DNA from 2 places in the Mycobacterium saskatchewanense genome. Region 1 is predicted to be linked to the other one. Evidence: riboswitches for the same ligand, from Rfam matches in the RefSeq annotation. Region 1 holds a riboswitch; the other holds the start of a gene.
What was found. A riboswitch is a leader RNA that binds a small molecule or an ion and turns the genes downstream of it on or off. The one in region 1 is predicted to bind magnesium.
Positions count from the first base shown of each region.

Region 1 (4,875 bases):
GCTCGTAGGTCTCGTGGCGCACCAGGACCGCGCCGTTGGCGGCGGCCGGGCCGCTGCCGTCTTTCAGGTCACGGATGATCTGAGCGTTGGCCGCGAAGACGTGCTGCCCCTGGTAATCCGGGACTTCCGCGTCGAAGCGGCCCCGCGCATCCACCGGCGTGACCGGCGCGATGCCGGCCTTGTCGGTGGTGGCCATGTCGTCCTCGCCGTACGCGGGCGCCATGTGCACGATGCCGGTGCCGTCCTCGGTGGTCACGAAGTCGCCGGGCAGGACCTGGAAAGCGTTGGCGGTGTCCGCGAAATACGGAAACGGCGGCAGGTACCGCGTGCCCAGCAGTTCCGCGCCCCGGTAGCTGCCCAAAACCTCGGGCTCATCGCCGAATTCGCGCGCATAGGCGGCCAGGCGCGGCTGCGCCAGCACGAAGCGACGGTCGCCGGCCCTGATCTCGACGTAGGTGACTTCGGGGTTGACTGCGACCGCCAGGTTCGACGGCAGCGTCCATGGGGTGGTGGTCCACACCAGTAGGTGAGCCCCGTCCAGCTCGCCGCCAATCACCTTGAAGCCCACCGTGATTGCAGGGTCCTGGCGGCTCTGGTAGACGTCGTCGTCCATGCGCAGTTCGTGATTGGACAGCGGGGTCTCGTCGCGCCAGCAGTAGGGCAGCACGCGGTAACCCTCGTAGGCCAGGCCCTGGTCCCACAGCTGCTTGAACGCCCAGATCACCGACTCCATGTAGGGCAGGTCGAGGGTCTTGTAGTCGTTGTCGAAGTCGACCCACCGCGCCTGACGCGTCACGTACGCCTGCCATTCGTCGGTATAGCGCAACACCGAGGCCCGGCAGGCGTCGTTGAATGCGGCAATCCCCATGTCGTCGATCTGCGACTTGTCGGTGATGCCGAGTTGGCGCTCGACCTCGAGTTCGGCGGGCAGGCCGTGGGTGTCCCAGCCGAAGCGGCGATCGACCTTGTAGCCGCGCATGGTGCGGTAGCGCGGGACGATGTCCTTCACGTAACCCGTGAGCAGGTGCCCGTAGTGCGGCAACCCGTTGGCGAACGGCGGCCCATCGTAGAACACGTACTCCGGCGCGCCGTCGCGGCGGGCGATGCTGGCCCGGAAGGTGTCGTCGGACGCCCAGTAGTCGAGCACCTCGAGCTCGAGCGCCGGGAAGTCCGGCGCCCCGCCGGCCAGTTTGGGATAGACCCTGACGGAGTCCCCGAGGTCAACGTTGTCGGTCACCACGATTGCGTCCTTTGCGCCCCAATGCCGTTGGCCGGGGACGACGACGCGCGATGTGCGCGAGCGCCGCGGTACCACCCCGCTTGCCCCGCTTGCGCGGGGCCGCTCGATTCGGGCTGTGACGGGCCCACCCGTCCGGTTCTACTGAGCCGTGCCGGCCGTTCTTCCGAAGGCTCCCCGGTGATGGCCGGATCGACGCCGCTGGACCGATTCTAGTGAACGCCGCAAATCGGTGAACGCTCGCTCCAAGGGGCCGCCTGACCTCAGGCGGCCCTGCGGTCAGGTGGCCCCTTGGAGCCTCGATTGCCCACTGCTCATCGACGCCTCCTCAGGCCTGGACTTCGAGCACACCAACCCGCCACAGGGCCGCGTACAGGTGGCGCAGCGGGATGCTCAGCAGGCGGGTCGCGCCCTCCACCAGCGGGTCGCCGGGAGCCTTGTCGACCCGGCGGGTCGCCTTCTTGGGCGCCTGGGCGGGGATCGTGTCGGTGTCGCGCACCACCGTCAGCACGGGGGCGGGCGCTACGGTTACCACTTCGTCGTACAGAACTGCGGTCATGATGACCTCCTAGACGGATTTCCGTTGGGGACTAACAGGACTGACGCGTCCCGTCCCTTGGCGGTTCCGACCCCGGACCGCTTGGCTCGCAAGCGGATCGACGACTCAGAGCAGATCGTCGTACCGGAGACCGGATCGGGACGAGACGCAGCTCGGACTTCGGTCCGGACTATCGCTGGAACTCATATGTCCCTCACCTCCTCACGGTCACGGCGCATGCGGTTGTCCGCACACGGTGTATACGCAGGAGAACGAAACCCGACGACTGCCGGAGGTCCGCACCCCTCTCGTCAGAGCTTTGGCACTACACGACGTGTCCGGTAATCCGGAAGCCACCTGGGCTCAACCCTTAAGCCGGGAGGAGCTGTCCTGACCCGGGGCGTCTTTCGACGTTCGGGGTCAGTGGCCTGTATTCGTGTAGACGCCTCACCTAACGAGGTGCATACCCGACCGATAATGCACGACGGGTCTGGTGAGGTCAAACTCCTGCCGGGCGTGTTCCACGATCTTTACCTGGCTGTAAGCATGCACACAGGGGGCGGCCAGGTGCGGGCCCTCGGCGCGCGATCCCCGCCCGCGACACATAACTGGCTGCGAAGACACGCCGAAGAACGCCTCAGCGGATTATGTCTCGCGGCGTGCGACGAGCGAGGTCCATCGCCGACGGGCTGGGTTCAAGCGTCCGGCCCTCGGCCACGACCACATAAACCTTCGCGACGACATGCCAGTCGGGCTCGCAGAGGATTATGTCTCGCGGGCTCTGGTCGTCCCACCGGTCACGTGCCTAGCTCACTCGCGGCGCGGGCGCAGGCCGTCGAGAACCAGCGCGACGACGAAGTCGGTGACCTGCGCCGCGGTGACGTCGTCGTCGGTGCTCAGCCGCCGGTGCGCCAGCTGCCCGACGAGCGCGGCCAGCGTGTACGCCACCATCCGGGGCGGCGCGGCCACCACCTCGCCGCGCTCCTGGGCGGTGACGACGAAGGTTTCCAGGTCGTCGATGAACCGCTCGTAGATCCCGCCCAGGTGCCGTTCGAATCGCTCTCCCAGCGCATAGGGGTCGCGGAGCAGGAGCTTCGCGGTGGCCTTGTCGGCCTCGAAGAACTCCAGTGTCGCAAGCACGGAGCGTTCCAGCAGGGCACGCAGCGTGGCCTCGCGCCCGTTGGTTCCGGCGAGTCCGGCCAGCGCCGAGGCGATGTGGTCGCGCAGGGCGGTCTCCTCGACAGCCATCAACGCGTGGAACAACTCGTCCTTCGACTCGAAGTACCAGTAGACCGAGCCGTAGGCCAGGCCCGCCTGCTTGGCAATGTCGGCGATCGTCGTGTCATGAAAACCCTTGCGCGCGAACACATCTTTGGCCGCCGCCATGATCTGGTCGCGCCGCTGCGACTTGTCCTCCTCGCTCACCGCGCGGCGCCGCCGGACGCCGGCGCTCATCTCTCGACCAGGCTGTCGAGCTTCCCGATGGTGTCGATGAACTCCTCGACCATGTCGAGCACGACCGCGCGAGTGGGCCGGACGCGGTCGAGGGACCCGACCACCTGCCCGACGAAGTAGGTGGCCAGGTCGCGGGCCTTGGCCTCCGGGTGGCCGGCGGCCTGGTTGATGCGCACCTGGGGCTCGTTGACCAGGGCGCTTTGCAGCGGCATGCCCAACGGGGCGGGGGTATCGGGCCGCTCCCACTCCTCCGTCCAAGCCGTGCGCAACATCCGCGCGGGCTTCCCCGTCATCGACCGCGACCGCACGGTGTCGGACGAGCTGGCGGCCAGGAACTTCTCCTTGACCACGGGGGTCGTCTCGGCCTCTTCGGTGGTCAGCCAGACCGACCCGCACCACACGCCCTCCGCCCCCAGCGCCAGGGCCGCGGCGACCTGGCGGCCGCGGGCGATTCCGCCCGCGGCAACCACCGGAACGGGCGCGACGGCATCGACCACCTCGGGAACCAGGACCATGGTCGACACCTCGCCGGTGTGGCCGCCGGCCTCGGTCCCCTGCGCGACGATCAGGTCCACCCCGGCCGCCGCGTGCCGCTGGGCGTGACGCGTGGTCCCGGCCAGGGCCGCCACCAGCACGTCACGGTCGTGGGCGCGCTCGACGAGGTCGGCCGGCGGCGGCCCGAGCGCGCTGGCGATCAGCCGGATGTCGTGCGCGAAGGCCACCTCGAGCAGCGGTTCGTACCCCTTGGGTGAGATGTTGAGCCCACCGGACGACGCGCGCCGTTCGTCGGCGGGCGCCGCGACCCCGTACCGGTCCAACAGGTCGTCCACGAAGGCGCGGTGCTCCTCGGGCAGCAGCTCGCGCGCCTGTTTGCCGTCGATCCCGCCCCGTTCGGCGCCAACATACTTGGGTGGCAGCAGCAGGTCGACCCCATAAGGCTTACCGCCCGTCTGCTCCTCGATCCAGGCCAGCTCGCTCTCCAGCCGCTTGGGGCTGTGGGCGACGGCGCCGAGGATTCCGAAGCCGCCCGCGTTGGTCACGGCGGCGACGACGTCGCGGCAGTGGCTGAAGGCGCAGATCGGGAACTCGACACCAAGCATTTCGGCGACTCGGGTACGCATTCGCACGACGCTAGGAGTTACTGATTGATAAGTCAATCACCGCTGCGGGCGCCATCGGCACGCGCGGCGCACCCGGCCGCGCCGCGGATGCTTTCGCGACCCATCCACGCTCCGTCAGTCCACGTTCGGCGCGCGGCCGTCCGGCGGCCAACTCGACACCCCCTCCTCCAGGGGGACCCGAAGGCTACGCAACAGCGAGGCCACCATGCGCCACGCCCCGATGGCGGTGACGAGCTCGAGGAGAACCGTGCTCTCACCTAGCAATTCACGTTCACAGGCGGCCCAGCTGCGCTCGCTCACCACGCCGTCGAGTACCACGTCGTCGGTGGCCGCCAGCACCGCCCGTTCGGCCGCCCCGAATCCGTCATGGGACGGCCAGTCGCGCACACCCAGCAGATCGTCGGGCGTCACGCCCAACCGCGACGCGACGCGCCAGTGCTGCGTCCACTCGTAGTCGCATCCGGTGAGCCAGCCGATCCGCATGATCGCCAGCTCCCGCAGCCGGGGGTCGAGCGAGCCGTGCC
Region 1 is NZ_AP022573.1:310,015-314,889, reverse strand. Features, by position in the region: gene ileS (isoleucine--tRNA ligase) at 1-1,237, opposite strand, end outside; gene G6N56_RS01480 (Rv1535 family protein) at 1,566-1,796, opposite strand; M-box (ykoK) riboswitch at 2,072-2,241, opposite strand; gene G6N56_RS01475 (TetR/AcrR family transcriptional regulator) at 2,586-3,230, opposite strand; gene G6N56_RS01470 (NAD(P)H-dependent flavin oxidoreductase) at 3,227-4,351, opposite strand; gene G6N56_RS01465 (carboxymuconolactone decarboxylase family protein) at 4,466-4,875, opposite strand, start outside.

Region 2 (4,875 bases), 420 kb from region 1:
GTGCGCGCTCGAAATTCATTCGCAAACCCGCCGAGCTTATCGGTGTCCAGCGAAGCCCCCAACGCGGTTATCAAAGGTTGACGGGGCCGACAATGGACTTCGGAGCATTGCCGCCGGAAATCAATTCCACGCGAATGTATTTTGGTCCCGGCTCGGCACCGATGCTGGCCGCCGCGGCCGCCTGGGACGGCTTGGCCGCCGAACTGCATTCGACGGCGTCGTCGTATCAAACCGTGATTTCGGGGCTGGTCGGTGAGGGCTGGCTGGGGCCCGCGTCGACAACCATGGCGGCAGCCGTCTCGCCGTACATGCTGTGGATGACTCTCACCGGGGTGAAGGCGGAGCAAACCTCGGCCCAGGCATCGTCGGCGGCCGCCGCATACGAGGCGGCGTTCGCCATGACGGTACCTCCGGCGGCGGTCGCGGCCAACCGCGCTCAGCTTGCGGCGTTGGTGGCGACCAACCTGCTGGGCCAGAACACGCCCGCGATCGCCGCGGCCGAGGCTCAGTACGGCGAGATGTGGGCGCAGGATGCGGCGGCGATGTACGGCTACGCCGCGAGTTCGGCGTCGGCGGCCGACCTGAAGTCGTTTGTGCAACCGCCCCAGACGACGAATCCCACGGGACAGACCGATCAGGCCTCGGCCGTCACCCAGGCCACCGGCGCGCCGGCGGCCTCCGGCGCGCAGGAGACCCTCAGTCAGCTGACGTCCGCGGTTCCGGCGGCGCTGCAACAACTAGCGACGCCGGCGGCCGACGGCCCGACGAGCCTCTGGGACTTCCTGGACTCGAACTTCGTCAACGGGTTCGTGTCGGCGGGGTATACCAGCCCCGCCATCGTCCAGCAGACCGTGACGGCGTCGATGGCCGACATCAACGCGGTGGCCGTCGCCGGGGAACCGGGAGCCACCGCACTGCCGCCAATGGGCGCCGGTTCCGGCAACGAGACCTGGGCGCCGCTGGGCACGCCCGTCGTGCCATACAGCTCGGCCGTCGCGCCGCTCGGCTCGCCGGCCGTGCCGGATGTGCAGTTCGGCGGCGTCTCGGCCGGCGTGAACCAGGCGGCAGCGGTTGGGCGTTTGTCCGTGCCGCAGGCCTGGACCGTGGCCGCTCAGGTGGAAAACCATGCCGGCGCGGCGCTTTCGGGTGGCGGGTGGAACAGCACCACCCTGCCGGAGACCCCGGCCGGCGTACCGGGCATGCCGGGCATCCCCGCCGTGAGCAACGCTGGGCGCCACTTCGGCAACGGGCCGCGGTACGGATTCAACGTGACGGTCATGCCGCGCCCGCCGGCCGCCGGCTAGGGGGTCGCCAAAACCTTAGTGCGACACAGGGTTCGCGCAGTGCGGGATGATGCCACGACACGGCGCGGCGCCGCAGCAACGGTCGACAGCCGCGGTTGCGCTTGACGCGTCGACGAGTTCGGTGCACCATGGCCCTTGCATGCACCTCGCTAGGTGAGGCGTCTGCACGGACATAGGCCACTGACCTCGAACGTCGAAAGACGCCCAGGGTCAGGACAGCTCTTCCCGGCTTAAGGGTTGAGCCCAAGTGGCTTCCGGTCGAGATCGGATACGCCGTGTGGTGCCAAAGCTCTGACGAGAGGGGTGCGGCGTCCGGGTAATTTCTCCCGTGTGCCCTCTCCCGCGCGTGCGCATTATGGCATCCCCGTGTGCCCTGGCCGTGAGGAGGTGAGAGCGAGATGAGCTCCGACGACAGTCCGTATCCGAAATCGACGACCATTTCGTTGCGATCCGGCCCCGGCTCTGCTTCCGCAGCCTGAACAGGTTCTCCCGCAAGGACTTACCCGCACGCGATCGCGCCGCTTCGCGTGCGCGGTGCGAGCATGCGCGGGCGGCGGTGATCAATGGCTGCCGGGGCGCGGGCCGCTCGCCTGCCGCGAGGAGAACTCCGATGTCGTTTGTAGCCACCAATTCCGCACCAGCGACCCGGGACGACCGCATATCGTTCTTGGCCGCAACGCAATTGACCGCACCCGCGGCCGCTCTTCAGTCGGGGGGCCGGCGATGACCGCGGTGCTTGACTTTGCAACGCTGCCACCCGAAATCAATTCGGGTCGTTTGTATTCGGGTGCGGGTTCCGGCCCCATGCTGGCCGCGGCATCGGCGTGGAAGGGACTCGCCGCGGAGCTGCGGTCCACCGCGTTGTCGTATCACTCGGTGCTGTCCGCCCTGTGGGGCGAGGAGTGGCACGGCCCCGCAGCCGCGGCGATGGCGGCCGCCGCGATGCCGTACGTGGCGTGGATGGGCTCGACGGCCGCGCAGGCGGAGCAGGCCGGTGCCCAGGCCGAGGGGGCGGCGGCGGCCTACGACGCGGCATTCGCCGCCACCATTCCGCCGCCGGTGATCGCCGCCAACCGCGTCCAGCTGATGGCGCTGATCGCGACGAACATCCTGGGACAGAACACCCCGGCGATCGCCGCCACGGAGGCGCAGTACGCGGAGATGTGGGCCCAGGACGCGGCCGCAATGTATGGCTACGCGGCTTCATCGGCGACGGCCGCGCAACTCGACCCGTTCACCCAGCCGCAGCAGACGACCACCCCCGGCGGGATTGCCGGCCAGGCCGCCGCGGTCACGCAGGCCGCCGGGACGCCGGCCGGCGCCCAGCAATCGACCCTGGCGCAGTTCACCACCGCCGTGCCTGCGGTGCTGCAAAATCTCGCCTCGCCGGCGTCGGCCCCGTCATCGGGCGTCACCTCGGTATTGGATCCCAACAGCAACTTCTGGAACACGCTGACGTCGACCGGGGCGTTCAACCCCGAACAGGTGGTGTCGGCGGTGACGAGCTCGACGCTGCTGGGCGCCGGCGGCAGTGCCACCAGCGACGTGGCGGGGTCGGTTGCGTCGCCCTTGTCCGGTGCTGCTATCGGAGCGGGCGGCCAGGGGATCTCGGGTATCGCGAGCCTGGGCGGCGCGGGCACCCCGGTGTCGGCGGGGCTGGGCCGCGCGTCGATGGTCGGCCCGGTCTCGGTGCCGCCTAGCTGGACGGCGCCCGCACCCCTGACGAGCCCGCTCGCTTCGACACTGGGCGGCACGCCGATGGTCGCCCCGCCGCCCGCAATGGCGACCGGCGCGCCCGGCATGCCCATCGGGGCCGTGGGGGGCCAGCCGTACGGGCGTGCGATGCCACAGTACGGTTTCCGTCCCAGTTTCGTGGCTCGCCCACCCGCCGCCGGCTAGCCCGATAGCCGCCGGGTGGAAGCGTCGTCCTCACATCGGGGGAGAGCGCGGATTGACCGCTCCGCAACATCCTCGCCACCCGGTGGCGCCGCGGCCAGGCCTCTCTGAGGGCGCCTACCACGGCAAACGAGACGTACTGCCCTCACAGTAAACACCCAGTAGCTAACCAGTGCTACTGCAGCTATGGATGCGTACGCTAGATGAAATTCAGGGGAGTAGCGGATGACGATCAACCACCAATTCGGCGACTTCGACGCCCACTGCGCCTCCGGGTGCGCCCGGGGCCGCGTCGTCGGATGGCCTACGACGGTCGGGTCAGTGGTCTACGGGCAGCCCAACCGCAACGGCCGGCAGTAGCGGCTCGTCGGCTCCACGTGGCCGGCACGGACACCGCCGCTGCCATAACGCACAAATGAAGCCGATCTCGTCGGCCAATCTTGATCGGCCTCGGATCGGCGTAGTTCTATGCGTGTCGAATAAACCAATTCTTTTGTTTACGCCGACATAGGAGGTCGCCGGGAATGGGCGCACTGTCCAATTACTAGCGACGTTAGAAAACTGTTAAAAAACCCGCCAAAGCGGCGGCTCTCGTGTGAACCCGCAAGCAATTCGATTTCTGACGAAACGCCTCGGCGCTCGTTAATTTTGTGCTGCGTGGTAGTCGCTGATTAGGGCTTATGGCTGTCCGAAAGTTAGCTCGAATGAGTGGATCTCACACCCGGGGGTCGGCTCATGACATTTACTTTTAACCTTTTGATTACTGCACAGGAACGCAATGCGAATACCGTTCGGTCACGATGGTCGCTACATTGGGCGATGCTTGTGGGTGAACGGAATGGGGCCGTCATCGCCATTTCTCCCAAAAAAGAGATTGGGGCCCTACCGTCGCTCGGCGGAACCGTTTCGATGGATTTGATTAGAGCTTCGGCGCCGATGCGGCAGGAGCAGTTGAGCGGCGCCTACCATGGCGGCCACTTGAGGGGAGTGGAGGATATCGATGTTTGATTTCGGGGCGCTTCCGCCGGAGATCAACTCGGGCCGGATGTACGTCGGCGCGGGATCGGGGCCGCTGTTGGCCGCCGCGGCTGCGTGGGACGACCTGGCCGCTGAGCTGCAATCGACGGCGGCTTCCTACGGCGCCACCGTTCAGGGTCTCGCCGCCGGCCCGTGGACCGGTCCCTCCTCGATCGCGATGGCCTCGGCGGCCGCGCCTTATGTGGCGTGGATGAACACCACCGGCACGCAGGCCGAGCTAGCGGCCTCCCAGGCCAAGCTCGCCGCCGCCGCCTACGAGACCGCCTTCGCCGCGACGGTGCCGCCACCGGTCATCGCCGCCAACCGCGCGCTCCTGATGGCCCTGATCGCCACCAACTTCCTCGGGCAGAACACCCCCGCGATCGCGGCGACCGAAGCGCAGTACATGGAGATGTGGGCGCAGGACGCCGCCGCCATGTACGCCTACGCCACCTCCTCGGCGGGGGCGACCCAGCTCCAGACGTTCGTCGAGCCGCCGCAGACGACAAATTCCGCGGCGGCGCCAATGCAGGCCGCGGCGGCCAGCCAGGCCACCGCCACCCCCGCGGCGGACATCGGAACGGAGCTGTCCCAGTTCATCAACTCGCTGCCGAGCGCGCTGCAGGGGCTGGGCAGCGGCTTGCTGAACTCACCGACC
Region 2 is NZ_AP022573.1:730,123-734,997, forward strand. Features, by position in the region: gene G6N56_RS03285 (PPE family protein) at 93-1,304, shown strand; M-box (ykoK) riboswitch at 1,443-1,614, shown strand; gene G6N56_RS03290 (PPE family protein) at 2,028-3,203, shown strand; gene G6N56_RS29380 (hypothetical protein) at 3,426-3,560, shown strand; gene G6N56_RS03295 (hypothetical protein) at 3,936-4,208, shown strand; gene G6N56_RS03300 (PPE family protein) at 4,201-4,875, shown strand, end outside.
Region 2: linked by a shared signal. The riboswitch ahead of G6N56_RS03290 (PPE family protein) and the one ahead of G6N56_RS01480 (Rv1535 family protein) in region 1 are both predicted to bind magnesium.